One region of the Acidovorax sp. GW823-FHT02H02 genome, then DNA from elsewhere that is predicted to be linked to it. Evidence: predicted binding sites of a transcription regulator. Region 1 holds the regulator's gene; the other holds the start of a gene.

Evidence for each region. The regulator FNR, encoded in region 1, switches genes on or off when oxygen is low (the NO sensors DNR and NnrR bind a similar motif). The targets are predictions, from matches to a motif close to TTGATNNNNATCAA.
Region 2: ubiU (ubiquinone anaerobic biosynthesis protein UbiU) is a predicted target of FNR. The motif match lies at 2,179-2,192, and genes of this name have one in related genera.

What each region holds. Positions count from the first base shown of each region.
Region 1 covers NZ_JBXAJH010000001.1:21,720-29,541, forward strand. Annotated here, with positions in the region: gene AC1RDS_RS00100 (sensor domain-containing protein) at 1-609, opposite strand, end outside; partial or broken gene AC1RDS_RS00105 (phosphohydrolase) at 606-761, opposite strand; gene AC1RDS_RS00110 (sulfite exporter TauE/SafE family protein) at 1,009-1,737, opposite strand; gene hemN (oxygen-independent coproporphyrinogen III oxidase) at 1,769-3,145, opposite strand; gene fnr (fumarate/nitrate reduction transcriptional regulator Fnr) at 3,336-4,058, shown strand; gene AC1RDS_RS00125 (hypothetical protein) at 4,081-4,374, opposite strand; gene AC1RDS_RS00130 (FixH family protein) at 4,432-4,704, opposite strand; gene ccoG (cytochrome c oxidase accessory protein CcoG) at 4,779-6,224, opposite strand; gene ccoP (cytochrome-c oxidase, cbb3-type subunit III) at 6,295-7,209, opposite strand; gene AC1RDS_RS00145 (cbb3-type cytochrome oxidase subunit 3) at 7,234-7,371, opposite strand; gene ccoO (cytochrome-c oxidase, cbb3-type subunit II) at 7,384-7,822, opposite strand, start outside.
Region 2 covers NZ_JBXAJH010000015.1:6,213-14,034, forward strand. Annotated here, with positions in the region: gene AC1RDS_RS15730 (alpha/beta hydrolase) at 1-824, shown strand, start outside; gene AC1RDS_RS15735 (MFS transporter) at 882-2,066, opposite strand; gene ubiU (ubiquinone anaerobic biosynthesis protein UbiU) at 2,271-3,314, shown strand; gene AC1RDS_RS15745 (U32 family peptidase) at 3,505-4,419, shown strand; gene ubiT (ubiquinone anaerobic biosynthesis accessory factor UbiT) at 4,465-4,968, shown strand; gene AC1RDS_RS15755 (putative zinc-binding protein) at 4,965-5,387, shown strand; gene AC1RDS_RS15760 (UbiX family flavin prenyltransferase) at 5,380-5,976, shown strand; gene ubiD (4-hydroxy-3-polyprenylbenzoate decarboxylase) at 6,036-7,523, shown strand; gene AC1RDS_RS15770 (TetR/AcrR family transcriptional regulator) at 7,622-7,822, shown strand, end outside.

The DNA of each region.
Region 1 (7,822 bases):
CAGCAGCGGATCGCGCTCAATGGCACTCAGACGTTCCTGGTAGTGCTTGCGATCCACCACCCGGGAGGCCAGGTGCTCATGCACCGCCGTGTCATTGCGCTGCAACAGCAGTTCGCGGGGGATGCTCCAGATGTGCGCCAGCCGCTGGTTGAAGGCGCGCACGCCTCCGTCAAGCCCACACACCAGCATGCCATCGGCTGCGGAATCCAGGGTGGAACGCAATTCCGACAGCAGGGTCTCCAGTTCCTGCTGGGCAGCCTCCTGGGCACTGCGGTCCAGCATCGTCAGCATCAAAACCGCTGGAGCGCCGTCGTGCTGTACACAGGTCACACGCCGATCGACCGGAACCAGCACACCATCGGCCCGCCATACGCTGGTGTGGGAGTGAATGCCTTTCGCAAGAGTGGCCAATGGCTCGGACCAGAATGCACAGTCCTGGGGTGTTGCCGCCAGGCTTGTCACCGCCTTGCCGACCATGTCCTCCCCGGACATGCCCACCAGTCGCTCTGCCGCCTTGTTCGATTGGACGATGCTCAAGCTGCCGCCATCCACGAGCCACACCGCTTCCTGCAGGCCATCCAGCCAAGACTGCGGTGGTAGCGGGTTCATGCGTGCACCTCGTCAGGACCAGGATCTACAGCGCGCTCAAAGAAATAGCAGATCCGCTGGCGCGGAGACAGATAGTCGAGCGCATCGCGCGACACCTCGGGCCTCAGCGGTCTGGTCGAATTGACGGACACGACGATGCCGTAACGGTCGTTGAATGCGTGATGCATCCAGCCCACGCCGGGCTGGACATACATGCCGATGCGAAGCTGACCGGTATCAATAAGGAGGGAAGAATTCACGGAGTTTCACGGCATGCATGGAGAAACATGGCGACATGCGCACCACCCTTGGTGACAAGGATTATCGCCGCCGTCCAGACCATTGCGCCCCGCAATCCCAACGATGAAATTCTGGCGTGACGCCACCCGCCCGAGTGACCCAAGGCACTTCCCGCTGAAGTTATCTGCACCACAGAGAGGGTTTGTAAACCAGATCCATCCACAATGCCCACCCCGCCACCCCGACCAGCAGCGCACCCGCCAGCCGGGTTCCCCAACTGGCTCGCACCGCGTTGATGCGTGAACGCAGCCGCCCCCACAGCCAGGGTCCGGCCACCAGCCACAGTCCACTCCCCACTCCAAAAAACACCATGGTCACAGCGCCCTGCAACATGCTACCGCTGAGCGCAGCCACCAGCAGGGCCGAATAAAGCAATCCGCATGGCATGAGAGCCCAAAGCCCGCCCGCCACCAGCAGCCCACCCGGCGCGCGGACAAGGGGTTGCACGCGGCGCCAGGCCGTGCGCCCGGCCTGCTCTACCCAAGCAGGCTGTCGCGCCTGCACCATCATCATCAAACCCCAGGCCATGACCGCCACGTGCATCAGGGTCCATACCGGACTCAAGGCCATGGTTTGCTGGGTCACCCATGCCAGGCTGTCCATGGCCAGCGCGGCCAGGGCGCCCGCCCCGGCATAGCCCGCCAGGCGCCCGAAGTGAAATGCGAACAGCCGGCGAGAGGTTCCACCTTTGGGAAACCACTGAACCGGCTGAGAGACGGGGCTGCCCGCTTGCGAGCACGCCGCCTCCTGGCCGATGATCGCACTGCAAGGCGCGGAGCACATGGCCAAGCAATGGGGCCCGCCAGCGAGCCCCATGAGCAAAGCCGTTACGGCAAGGGGTGCAAGCATGAAGACCGGGGCACAGCTCGAATGATGGGTATCAGATGATGCGCGAAAACCGGGCCCGATTGCGGTCAGCCTGCAAATAGCGGTCAAACACCATGGCGATGCCGCGCACAAAGAACCAGCCCATGGGCGTTACCTTGACGCCCTCGGCACTCAATGCAACGAGCCCCTGCTCGGCCATGGACTCCAACTGCTCCAGTTCCGGCGCGAAATACTTCCGAAAATCAATGAGCCAAGCTTGATCCATGGGCTCAAACAAGACCTCGCCCTGGCACATCAGCGCCATGATGACGGCCCTGCGCACCAGGTCATCGCGATTCAGCGCCAACCCTCGCACCACGGGCAACCGCCCCTGATCCAGATGGTCGTAGTACTCCTCCAGCGATTTGGCGTTCTGGCTGTAGGTCGCGCCCACCCGGCCGATCGCGGATACGCCCAGGCCGATGAGATCGCAGTCGGGCTGGGTGCTGTAGCCCTGAAAATTGCGGTGCAGGCGCCCCTGCCGCTTGGCAACAGCCAACGCATCCGTAGGCAAGGCAAAGTGGTCCATGCCTACATAGACGTAACCTGCATCAATGAAGGCGTCCAGCGAACGCGAAAGCATGGTCACCTTGGCGGATGCGGCAGGCAGTTCTGTCGAGATGATGCGCCGCTGCGGCTTGAAACGATCAGGCAAATGGGCGTAGGCATACAAAGCGATTCGGTCGGGGCGCAATTGGGCCACCTGTGCCAGCGTGCGATCAAACGACTCGGGGGTCTGGCGCGGCAGCCCGTAAATCAAATCCACATTGACCGACTCAAAGCCCAGCGCACGAGACGCTTCCACCAGCGCAAACACCTGCTCTGCGGGCTGAATGCGGTGCACTGCCTTCTGAACCTCGGCATCAAAATCCTGCACCCCGAAGCTCAATCGATTGAAGCCCAGTTCCGCCAGCACCGCCAGCCGATCCGAAGTGACCGTGCGAGGATCCACCTCGATGGAATACTCACCACCCGGCGCAAAGGTGAAACTGCGCCGCAGCGTTGCCATGAGCTGGCGCAGTCCGTCATCCGAAAGAAAGGTCGGCGTGCCACCCCCGAGGTGCAACTGGCTGACCACCTGTCCGGTGCCGCAGTGGGCCGTGTGCAGATCAATCTCGCGGCTGAGGTAGCGCAAATACACGTCGGCACGGTCATGGTGCTTGGTGATGATCTTGTTGCAGGCACAGTAGTAGCACAACGATTCGCAAAACGGAATGTGGACATACAGCGACAGCGGCAGTGCCGTAGCGCCAAGCCGGCGCTGTGACAGCGCCAACACATAGTCCTCTTGCCCAAAAGCCTCCACAAACCGGTCAGCCGTGGGGTAGGAGGTATAGCGCGGTCCTGGTATGTCAAAACGGCGCAGAAGTTCTGGGGTAACAGCGGTCATGGGAAAATATCCTTGCGTGCATCGATACTGTGCCGTACCCTTTGATCCACGTCCTTGACCTTAATCAAGAAGGCGAATGGGCACAGGAGGGACAATTTGATTCAATTCAGCCGCCACGCGTGCACCGCGGGACAATGGAGTCCCAGCAGATACAAGCCAATTACCCAGACCTGTCCAGGTCCCAGTGCCCATGAACCCGCAAACCATCAAAGTCGCCTGCTCCAACTGTAACCTGCGAGAACTGTGCATGCCCGTAGGCCTGAACGAGCAGCAGTTGCAACGCATTGACGATATCGTGGCAGTGCGGCGAAAAATCAAGCGAGGAGGTACGCTCTTTCGCAATGGGGAGTCGTTCACCTCTCTCTATGCCATTCGCACCGGGTTTTTCAAGACCTGCGTCGCTACCGAAGATGGGCGCGACCAGGTCACAGGCTTTCAGATGGCGGGTGAAATCATTGGACTCGATGGCATCGTCAACGATCATCACACCTGTGACGCAGTCGCCCTCGAAGATGCCGAAGTGTGTGTCATGCCCTTTGATCGCATCGAAGAACTATCGCGCGAAGTCACGGCGCTGCAACACCACGTTCACAAGATCATGAGCCGGGAAATCGTTCGTGAACACGGCGTGATGCTTTTGCTGGGCAGCATGCGTGCAGAAGAGCGCCTGGCTGCGTTCCTGCTCAACCTGGTGCAACGCCTGCATGCCCGTGGGTTCTCGCAGTCCGAACTGGTATTGCGAATGACACGGGAAGAAATCGGCAGTTACCTGGGGCTCAAGCTGGAGACAGTCAGCCGCACGTTCTCGAAGTTTGTGGAAGATGGCACGGTGGAAGTCAAACAGCGCCATGTCCGCATTCTGGACACCGATGCACTCAAGCGCATTGTCAACAACCAGCAGGCTTGTCACTGATCGCTGTTCAGGCATGCAACCGTCACGGGCACGACGATGCCTTGTGGCAATCGCCCGGTCGAGCATCCGGAGGCACGGGGCAGCGGTTGAGTTCAAAGGGTGACATGGAGAGCAGCGTTGTCAACGCGCTGGCAACCATGGTAATGATCCAGAACGCAAAGAACGCAAGGGTATAGACCCCCTGGCGGGACAGAGTCAATGGCTGACCAAACCAATGAAGATCCTGTGGATCCACCATGGCGAAAACCAGCATTTCCAGGATCCCGGCCACCAGAAAAGCGGGCCATGCAATCCACATCAGGCGTTGTGTCCACATCGTGTGTTTCCTCGGGGTTGCGGAGGGCGTGTGTATGCGACCAGCTGGAACTCTGGTTCAGCGAGGCTGATCCACGGCAGGTGTCGCCGCATGGTTGCGGCCCTTGAGCGCGGGGGCCAAGCTTTTCTCTGGCTGTGCCAGCGTCTGGTTGATCTCAATCCCTTTGCGGTAATAGTCCTCCTCGACGACGGGGTCCGGCCGACTCACGGCAAGCCACAACGTAATGAAGCCGGCAATCACCACAATGACCGGTCCGGCAATCACCAGCCAGACATGCCCAAACTTCCACCATGGCTGGGGTCCGGGAGTAATAACGGGGCTGTTTGGCATGGAAACTCCTCAGGTATCAGCATATAGACCACAAGACGCCCTGCAGCGCACAGCGCGACCTTCACTCAATTGACTCAGCGTGGCACCAGGAATATGGATTTCTCTGTCACTTTGCCGCCGCTTTCCAGTGCAGATATATCGAAATGAATCGCATGGGAACCAGGGGCCGCAGATCCATACGGGATCTGCAACCGCACCGCTACCCAACGGGATTCTGCAGCACCAATGTCCACCTCCTGCTCCGAAGCCACTTCCAAGCCATCCAGCCCGCTCGCAGTAATGCGGTAGCGCTGCGCAGCCTCTGTGGCATTCATGATTTGCAGTCGATAGACATTTTCAAGCTTGCCCCCCGCAACAATGCGGGACAAGGCGGCCCGGTCACGCACGATGTCCACCTTCAGGGGTGTGCGCGTGGTCAGGCTGGCCAGCATGCCCACACACAAAGCCACCAGAACCGCGGTGTAAATGAGCACGCGAGGGCGCAGGACATGTCGCAGGATTTGCGACTGGCTCCAGCGACGCTGGACACCATTCTGGGTTGAATACCGTATCAAGCCTCTGGGGTAATGCATCTTGTCCATCACGGTATTGCAGGCATCCACGCAAAGACCACAGCCAATGCATTCATATTGCAAACCCTTGCGGATGTCGATGCCCACGGGACACACCTGCACACACAAGGTGCAGTCGATGCATTCGCCCAGACCCTTGGCCTTGTAGTCCACCGTCTTGACCCTGGGCCCGCGCGGCTCGCCGCGGGTTTCGTCATAGGTCACGATGAGGGTATCCCGATCGAACATCGCGCTCTGAAAACGCGCATAGGGGCACATGTATTTGCAAACCTGCTCCCGAAGGAAGCCGGCGTTGCCATAAGTGGCCAAGCTGTAGAAAAACACCCAGAAAATCTGCCAGGTGCCAGCAAACGCCAACAACTCGGGACCCAGTTCCCGAATCGGCACGAAATACCCGACAAAAGTGAAACCCGTCCAGAGGGAAACAGCAACCCAGACCGTCTGCTTCAAGAATTTCTTGCGAATCTTCTCAAAGGTCCAGGGACCGGCATCCAAGCGCAGACGTGCACTGCGATCACCTTCGATCTTGTGCTCTATCCACATGAATATCTCGGTATAGACCGTCTGTGGACAGGCAAAGCCACACCACAGACGACCCGCAACCGCAGTGAACAGAAACAGCGAGAGCGCTGAAATAATCAGCAAGCCCGTGAGATAGATGAAATCCTGTGGGTACAGGACCAACCCAAAAATATAGAACCGACGGGCACCAAGGTCAAACAGCACCATTTGGCGCTGGCCCCACTCCAGCCAGGGCAACCCATAGAAAACGAGCTGCGTGAGAAACACCATGACCCAACGCCAACGCGCAAAGAACCCACTGATTGATCGTGGGTAAATTTTTTTCTGGGCCTCGTAAAGGGAGACAAGTTCACCCTCCGCCGACGGCTCAGATGTGGCCGCCGCGATGGGAATGACCTTGCGCGGCGTCTTGTCGGATGATTTCATGGTGCGGACTATGGAAGCGGATAACTAGCACTTCAAAGCAGCCCCAGTCGGAACTGGAGCCACCCCGAGTTCATCGGGCTGCGGCAGGCTTGTTGGACAAGCCCCACACATACGATGCCAGCACCCCGATTTGCGCCTCGGTCAGCTTGTCAGCCTGCGCGGGCATCTGGTTCACCTTGCCATTGTTGATCATGGCAGTGATGGCCGCTTCGCCCCATCCATGCAACCAGATGTCGTCCGTGAGGTTGGGGGCGCCCAAAGCCTGGTTACCCTTGCCATCGTTGCCGTGGCAGGCAGCGCACGCCACGAACTTGGTCTTGCCCAGCGACGCCCGCAACGAATCATGCGGGCTGCCCGACAGGCTCAGCACATAGTGCGACAGATTGCGCACGTCTTCCGGTGAACCCACTGCGGCAGCCATGGGAGGCATATTGCCGATGCGCCCCTTCTCCAGCGTTTCGCGGATCTTTTCGGGGGTGCCGCCATGCAGCCAGTCAGCATCTGCCAGGTTGGGGAATCCCTTGCTGCCGCGGGCATCGGAACCATGGCACTGGGCGCAGTTGTTCATGAACAAGCGCTCGCCGATGGCATGGGCCTGCGGATCCACGGCCACATCTTCAGGCTTCATGGAGGCAAAACGCGCATACAGCGGCTCGATTTCCGTCTTGGCCTTGGCCATTTCAGCCTCGTATTCACCCTTTTGCGTCCAGTTCAGCTTGCCCGTAAAGGTGCCAAGACCGGGATAGGCAGCCAGATAGCCCAGGCCGAAGATGATGGTGATGACGAACAGCCACACCCACCAGCGCGGCAGGGGGTTGTTCATTTCGACCAGGTCCTCGTCCCAGACGTGGCCAGTGGTGTTCTCGGCCGTGGCCATAACCTTCTTGCGGCCCGCCATCCAAAGCAGAATGCCGCAGGCGATGATGCCGACCAAGGTCAGCGTGGTCACAAAGACCGACCAGAAATTGCTGGTGAAGTCACTCATGGGGTGTTCTCGTTCTGGTGAAGGTCAATCTTGCTCGAAGGGCAGCCGGGCTGCCTCATCAAACCGGGACTTGTTGCGGCCCCTGTAGGCCCAGACCCAGATGCCAATAAAACAGGCCATCGATGCCAATGTGGCGACGATGCGCATGGTCGTGATGTCCATGGCGAATCTCCTTTACTTGAGCGCGCGGCCCATGACTTGCAGATAAGCCACCAAGGCATCGATTTCGGTCTTGCCCTTCACCTCGGCGGCAGACGCAGCGATCTGCTCGTCGGAGTAAGGCACGCCCACGGTCCGCAAGGCCTTCATGCGCGGCGCCACGTCGGCTGGATCAATGGCATTTTTCTCCAGCCATGGATACGCAGGCATGTTGGACTCGGGCACCACGTCACGCGGATTGTTCAGGTGAATGCGATGCCATTCGTCGCTGTACTTGCCACCCACGCGATGCAGATCGGGGCCCGTGCGCTTGCTGCCCCACTGGAATGGATGGTCATACACGAACTCACCGGCCACGGAGTAGTGGCCATAACGCAGGGTTTCGGCGCGAAACGGACGGATCATCTGCGAGTGGCAGTTGTAGCAGCCCTCGCGGATGTATACATCGCGCCCC
Region 2 (7,822 bases), on a different contig from region 1:
TGGCCGTGCAGGACTGGCCCCTGATGGAGGGCTCACCCCGCGGCACCGTGCTGCTGGTGCATGGCCTGGGCGAGCATGTGGGGCGGTACGATGCCCTGGCGCGGCGCCTGAATGCCTGGGGCTTTGCCGTGCGGGGCTACGACCAGTATGGCCACGGCGAGTCGGGCGGGCCGCGCGGCGGCCTCACCACGGCCATGCGCCTGCTCGACGATCTGGCCGACATGGTGGACGCCACCCGCGCCCGCATGGCGCCGGGCCAGCCGCTGGTGCTGCTGGGCCACAGCCTGGGCGGGCTGGTGGCGGCGCGGTTCGTGTCGCTGCACCTGCGGCCGGTGGATGGGCTGGTGCTGTCATCGCCCGCGCTGGACCTGGGGCTCAACGCCATGCAAAAGCTGCTGTTGGCCACGCTGCCGCGCATCGCGCCCAACCTGCGCGTGGGCAACGGGCTGGATGCGCAATACCTCTCGCACGACCCGGCCGTGGTGGCCGCCTACCTGGCCGATCCGCTGTGCCATGACCGCATCAGCGGCCGCCTGGCCCGGTTCATGGCCGACGCGGGGCCGGCCACCATGGCGCGTGCCAGGCACTGGGGTGTGCCCACCTTGCTGATGTGGGCGGGTGCCGACCGATTGGTCAATCCTGCTGGCAGCCAGGCCTTTGCCGCGGCGGCACCCCAGGGTGTGGTGCAGTCACATTGCTTTGAGCCCTTGTTCCATGAACTGTTCAACGAAAGCCCTGCGCTGGCCGCGCCGGTGTATGGCCTGCTGCACCAGTGGCTGGTGCGCCATTGCCCGCTGGCACCCCCGGTAGCCGTGGCCGGATGAGTTCAAGCCATATAGGCTTTCCAGAACCCGTGGACGCTGCGGTTGCAGGGCGTGGCCTTAGCGCACCGGCACTGCGCGCCTGCGCTGCAGCGCGAGCCATGCCAGCGCCAGCCCCGTCACGGCGATCGGGACCAGTGAGCCGGCGTTGAGCAGCGTCCAGCCCTGCGTGGTGACCAGCACGCCCGACGAGAACGAGCTGAGCGCCAGCGTGGCAAAAACGCAGAAATTGATGGCAGCCTGGGCACGGTCTTTTTCCTCGGGGCGGTAGGCCGTCAGGGCCAGCGCCGTGGCGCCGGTGAACAGAAAGTTCCAGCCCACGCCCAGCAGGAACAGGGCCACGCCAAAGTGCTGCAGCTCCAGCCCCATCAGCGCAATCACCACGCAGGCGGCATTCAGCAGCACTCCCGCACCCATGACAGCCAGCACGCCAAAGCGCTTGATGAGGTGGCCCGTGAAGAAGCCCGGCGCAAACATGCCGATCACATGCCATTGCAGCACCGTCGCCGCATCGTCAAAGGCGAAGCCACAGACCTGCATGGCCAGCGGTGTGGCGGCCATCAGCAGGTTCATCACGCCGTAGCCCAGGGCGGCGCCCAGCACCGCCACGATGAAAGCCGGTTGCCGCATCAGTTCGGCCAGGGGCCGGCCTTGGGCGGGCAGGCCTGCCGCGTCGAGCACCGGTGGCTGCGCCTCGAAGCGGATGGCGGCCATGCAGGCCATGGCGATGAGCGCCACGCCCATCAGTGCGATGTAAGCCCCCGCAAAAGGCACGGGGAACAGCGTGCGCGTGGCGCTGGCCAGATTGGGGCCCGTGACGGCGCCCAGCAGGCCACCGGCGAGCACCAGTGAAACGGCCTTTTCGCGGAAAGCAGGCAGCGACAGTTCGGCGGCCGCAAAGCGGTAGAGCTGGCCGTTGGCGCTGTAGTAGCCTGCCACCAGGGTCGCAGTGCACAGCAGCCAGAAGTTGGCGCTGAAAGCCGCCCAGGCACACAGCGCGGCGGATGCCACCGCCACGGCCAGCCCGATCTGGAACGACACCTGCCGTCCCCAGCGCTTTTGGCTGCGTGCCACCAGCGGGGTGGACAGGGCGCCGCCCACCACATAGCCCATCACGGGCAGCGTGGCCATCCAGCCGAATGGCGCCAGTTGCAGGCCCACCAGGCCGTTGATGGCGATGAAGACCACGTTGTTGGTCAGGAAAAGGCCCTGGCACAGGGCCAGCAGCCAGAGGTTTCTGTTCACGGCGGTTGGGGTGTGGAGATAAAGGGTAGAGCCTACCCGGTGAGCGGGCCCCGCCCGAAAACAGGGACTGCATCAAAGCCCGACGGCATTTGTCTGGCATTGTGGGCTGCAGTTGATGAAGATCAGCCACCCCGTGGCCAGGGACCGCTAAGGTGCCGCCAGTGCCGTGGCTCCATGCCCGGAGCCGGCCATTGATCGTTTGCCATGGAATCCCTGAACCCTACTGCGGCGCCCCCTGCGGCGCCAGCCCTTGAACTGGTCTGCCCCGCCGGCAGCCTGCCGGCCCTGAAGGCGGCGGTGGACAACGGTGCCAACTGCGTCTATCTGGGCCTGCGCGACGCCACCAACGCCCGCAACTTTGCCGGCCTCAATTTCGACGAGGCGGCCATCGCCAATGGCATCCGCTACGCGCACGAGCGTGGCTGCAAGGTGTTCATGGCGCTCAACACCTACCCGCAGGCGTCCGACCCCGCACCCTGGCGCAGCGCCATGGACAAGGCGGTGGACCTGGGCGTGGACGCCGTCATTCTGGCCGATCCCGGGCTCATGCAATACGCCGCGCAGCGCCATCCGCAGCTGCGCCTGCACCTGTCGGTGCAGGGCTCGGCCACCAACTACGAGGCCATCAACTTCTACCGCGAGCAGTTCGGCATCGTGCGCGCCGTGCTGCCGCGCGTGCTGTCGATGGAGCAGGTGCGCCAGGTCATCGACAAGACGCCGGTGGAGATCGAGGTGTTTGGTTTTGGCAGCCTGTGCGTGATGGTCGAGGGGCGCTGCGCGCTGTCGTCCTACGTCACGGGCGAATCGCCCAACACGCATGGCGTGTGCTCGCCGCCGAAGGCAGTGCGCTGGCAGGAGACGCCGCAGGGCCGCGAGTCGCGCCTGAACGGCGTGCTGATCGACCGCTACGCACCCGGCGAGAACGCCGGCTACCCCACCTTGTGCAAGGGCCGCTTCGACGTGGGCGACGACGAGAACTACTACGCCATCGAAGAGCCCACCAGCCTCAACACGCTGGAGCTGCTGCCCCAGCTGCTGAAAATCGGTGTGCGCGCCATCAAGATCGAAGGCCGCCAGCGCAGCCCCGCGTATGTGGCGCAGGTCACCAAGGTCTGGCGCGAGGCCATGGACCAGTGCCTGGCCAATCCCCACCGCTACGCCCCCAAGACGACCTGGATGGCCAGCCTCGACCAGGTGGCCGAGGGCCAGCAGCACACGCTGGGCGCCTACCACCGCCCCTGGAAATGAGGAACAACCCCCTGAGGCGCTTCGCGCCTTCCCTTCTCTCGCCTCGCTTGCGCGATGCGGGAAGGGGGACACCGCCAGCGCGGCGGGGCGGCCCTTGCGCGGCGGTCGCTGGCCTGAGCCGCGCCAGATTCGAACTCAGTGAGCCGCTTTGGCGCCTGGCTACCACGATGAAAACCTTAGAGATCGCCCCATGAAACTCTCTCTCGGCCCGCTGCTGTACTACTGGCCGCGCGAAACCATCTTTGCTTTTTATGAGGCCATGGCCGCCACGCCGCTCGACGTGGTCTATCTGGGCGAAACCGTGTGCTCGCGCCGCCATGAGTTGCGCCTGGCGGACTGGCTGGACATCGCCCGCATGCTGCAGGACGCAGGCAAGCAGGCCGTGCTGTCCACGCAGGTGCTGATCGAGTCGGGCTCGGACGTGAGCGTGCTGCACAAGATCGCCGCCAATACCGACTTCACCGTCGAGGCCAACGACATGGGCGCGGTGCGCTGCCTGTCGGGCCAGCGCCCCTTCGTGGCCGGCCCGCACCTGAACCTGTACAACGCGCCCTCGCTGCAATGGATGGCCCAGCTGGGCGCCAGCCGCTGGGTGATGCCGCTGGAGATGGCGCAGGATGCGCTGGCCGCCATGCTGGGGAACCGCCCGGCCGGGCTCGAAACGGAAGTGTTCGCCTACGGGCGCATGCCATTGGCCTACTCGGCGCGCTGCTTCACCGCGCGCCATCGCAACCTGCCCAAGGACGACTGCCGCTTCAGCTGTATGGACCATGCCGACGGCCTGACGCTGCGCACGCGCGAGAGCGAGGATTTCCTCGTGCTCAATGGCACGCAGACGCAATCGGCCCGCGTCTACAACCTGGCCAACGAGCTGGCCGCGATGGGCGCCATGGGTGTGGACCTGGTGCGGCTGAGCCCGCAGGCGCAGCACATGGCGCAGATCATCGCGCTGTTCGACGAAGCGCGCGGGCCGGCGCAGCCCGCCAGCGTGGACTATGTCGAGCGCATGCAAGCCTTCATGCCCGACCAGCCCTGCAATGGCTACTGGTTTGGCCGTCCCGGTCTGGAGCAGGGGCATGCCGCAAGCCATGCGCCTGGCTCCTGATGTTCACCGTGCTTTTCACCCTGGCCCGAGTGCCACTCCCACGCCATGGCTGCTTCTTCTGATCTTCTGGTGGTTCCCGCTCCGGTGGGGGCCTTGCTGTCGCGCCTGCCCGCCTACCCCGGCTCGCTGCTGCTGGTGACCGCGCTCAACCTGGCGCTGGCCCGGCACCTGCCCGCCGATGTGGGCCAGTTGATGCTGCACAAGAAGATGCGCGTGCAGGTGCGCGATGCGCGCCTGACGTTCGACTTCGCCTGGACCGGCCAGCGCTTTGCGCCCCAGGCCCCGCTGGTGGCCCCCGCCGTGGCCGACCTGACGCTGAGCGCCACCGCCCACGACTTTCTGCTGCTGGCCCAGCGCCAGCAAGACCCCGATACCCTGTTCTTCAACCGCCGCCTGTCCATGGAGGGCGACACCGAACTGGGCCTGGTGGTGAAGAACGCGCTCGACGCCATCGAGCTGCCCGTGCTCGATCCGCGCCAGTGGACGCCACGCCAGGTGCTGGGCCGCCTGCGCCAGCGCATGGATTCCGCGCGCAGCGCCGGACGATGACCATGGCCGCCGATCCCAGCCACCCCCTGGTCTATTCCTGCTCCGGCTGCTCCAGCGCCGCGCAGCTGGCCAACCACGTGGCGCTGCAGCTCGACAGGCACGGCGTGGCCGAGATGTCGTGCATCGCCGGCGTGGGCGGCGACGTGCCGCACCTGATGAAGATCGTCCGTTCGGGCCGGCCCATCATTGCGCTCGACGGTTGCCCGCTGGTCTGCGTCAAAAGCACGCTGGCGCGCCATGGCATCAGTGCCGACAGGCATTACCAGCTGCAGCAGTACGGCGTGAAAAAGCGCACGCACGAAGACTTCGATCCCGTGCAGGCCGCGCTGGTGCTGGAGCAGGTGGAGGCCGACCAGATGGCGCAGCCCCTGCAACGCCCGGCGCTGCGGCCCGCCGCCGTGGAGCCCTCGCATGGCTGATGCCCAACGCCCGCGCCGCGTCATCGTGGCCATCTCGGGCGCCAGCGGCGCCGTGTATGGCGCACGCCTGCTGCAGGTGCTGCAGGGCCAGAGCGGCATCGAGACGCACCTGGTCGTGTCGGATGCCGGCTGGCGCAACCTGCGGCACGAGCTCGACATGGACCGCCCCACCGTGGAGGCCCTGGCGCACCGCGTGCACGATGTGGCCAACGTGGGCGCGGCGATTGCGAGTGGCTCGTTCCAGTGCCACGCCATGGTGGTGGCACCCTGCTCCATGCGCACGCTGGCGGCCATTGCCCATGGCCTGGCCGACAACCTGCTCACGCGCGCCGCCGATGTGGCGCTCAAGGAACGCCGCCGCCTGGTGCTGATGGTGCGCGAATCGCCGCTGCACCTCACGCACCTGCGCAACATGGTGGCGGTGACCGAGATGGGCGCCATCGTCTGCCCGCCGCTGCCCGCCTTCTACCTGCGCCCGCAGACCGTGGGCGAGGTGGTGGACTACAGCGTGGCGCGCGCGCTCGACCTCATCGACGTGGCGCACGACCTGGCGCCGCGCTGGGAGGGGTTGGCGGCAGATGCTCCATAAAATCCCTCTGCACCACTCCCTGCGCCTGGCGGCCTGTTGGTTCAAATATGGGTACTGAGATGGCCTACCGCGACCTGCGCGACTTCATGGCCCAGCTCGAAGCCACGGGCGATCTGCGCCGTGTTGCCGACCCCGTATCTCCATACCTGGAGATGACCGCGCTGAGCGACCGCGTGCTGCGCGCCGGTGGCCCCGCGCTGCTGTTCACGCAGCCCACGGGCCACCGCATGCCCGTGCTCACCAACCTGTTCGGCACGCCCGAGCGCGTGGCCCGGGCCATGGGTGTGGCCGACCTGCGCGGCGTGCGTGCTTTCGGTGAGCTGCTGGCCACGCTCAAGGAGCCCGAGGCGCCCAAGGGCTTCAAGGACATGCTGGGCATGGGCCACTTGCTCAAGACCCTGTGGAACATGGCGCCGCACACCGTGGGCCGGGGCGCGCCCTGCCAGCAGGAGGTGTGGGAAGGCCCCGATGTCGACCTGGCCCGCCTGCCCGTGCAGCATTGCTGGCCGGGCGACGTGGCGCCGCTCATCACCTGGGGCCTGACCATCACGCGCGGCCCGCGCAAGGCGCGGCAGAACCTGGGCATCTACCGCCAGCAGGTGATCTCGCGCAACCAGCTCATCCTGCGCTGGCTGGCCCACCGGGGCGGGGCGCTGGATTTCCGCGACCACTGCGCCACCCACCCCGGCCAGCCCTATCCCGTGGCCGTGGCGCTGGGCGCCGACCCGGCCACGCTGCTGGGCGCCGTCACGCCCGTGCCCGATTCGTTGAGCGAATACCAGTTCGCGGGCCTGCTGCGCGGCGCCCGCACCGAGGTCACTCCCGCGCTGGGCGTGCCGCTCACGGTGCCAGCCACGGCCGAGATCGTGCTCGAAGGCCATATCCAGCCCGATGCCAACCATGCGAGCGGCTGGCAGCATGCGCTCGAAGGTCCGTACGGCGACCACACCGGCTACTACAACGAGTGCGCCGAATTCCCCGTGCTCACCATCGACCGCATCACGTTGCGCAAGGACGCGATCTACCACAGCACCTACACCGGCAAGCCGCCCGACGAGCCCGCCGTGCTGGGCCTGGCGATGAACGAGCTGTTCATTCCGCTCCTGCAAAAGCAGTTCCCCGAGATCGCGGACTTCTACCTGCCGCCCGAAGGCTGCAGCTACCGCATGGCCGTGGTGAGCATCCGCAAGGCCTACGCGGGCCACGCCCGGCGCGTGATGATGGGCGTGTGGAGCCACCTGCGCCAGTTCATGTACACCAAGTTCATCGTCGTGGTGGACGACGATGTGGACGTGCGCTCATGGCCCGAAGTCATCTGGGCCATCACCACCCGCATGGACCCGGTGCGCGACACCATGATGGTGGAGAACACCCCCATCGACTACCTCGACTTCGCCTCGCCCGTGAGCGGCCTGGGCAGCAAGATGGGGATGGACGCCACCAACAAGTGGCCCGGCGAGACCCAGCGCGAGTGGGGGCGGCCCATGGCCATGGACGCCGCCGTGCAGGCGCGCATGGACGGGCTGTACCAGGCGCTGGGGTTGTAAGGGCAACCAGGGTCGATACCACCGGCGACCCGGTTTTCTTTCCAGATGACATCGTTCACAAACAGCGATAAGATAGTAATAGATTACTTACTTTCATCATGAAAAAAACCGCCACCGAGGCCGCTCCGCCCAGACACCTGCCTGCCGACGAACGCCGTGCCGTCACCGTCGAGGCCGTGGTGGCGCTGGCGGCCACGCAGAACCCGAGCGAGATCACCACCTCGGCCATCGCCCGGCACATGCGCCTCACGCAGGGCGCGCTGTTCCGGCACTTCCCGAACAAGGACGCCATCCTGCAG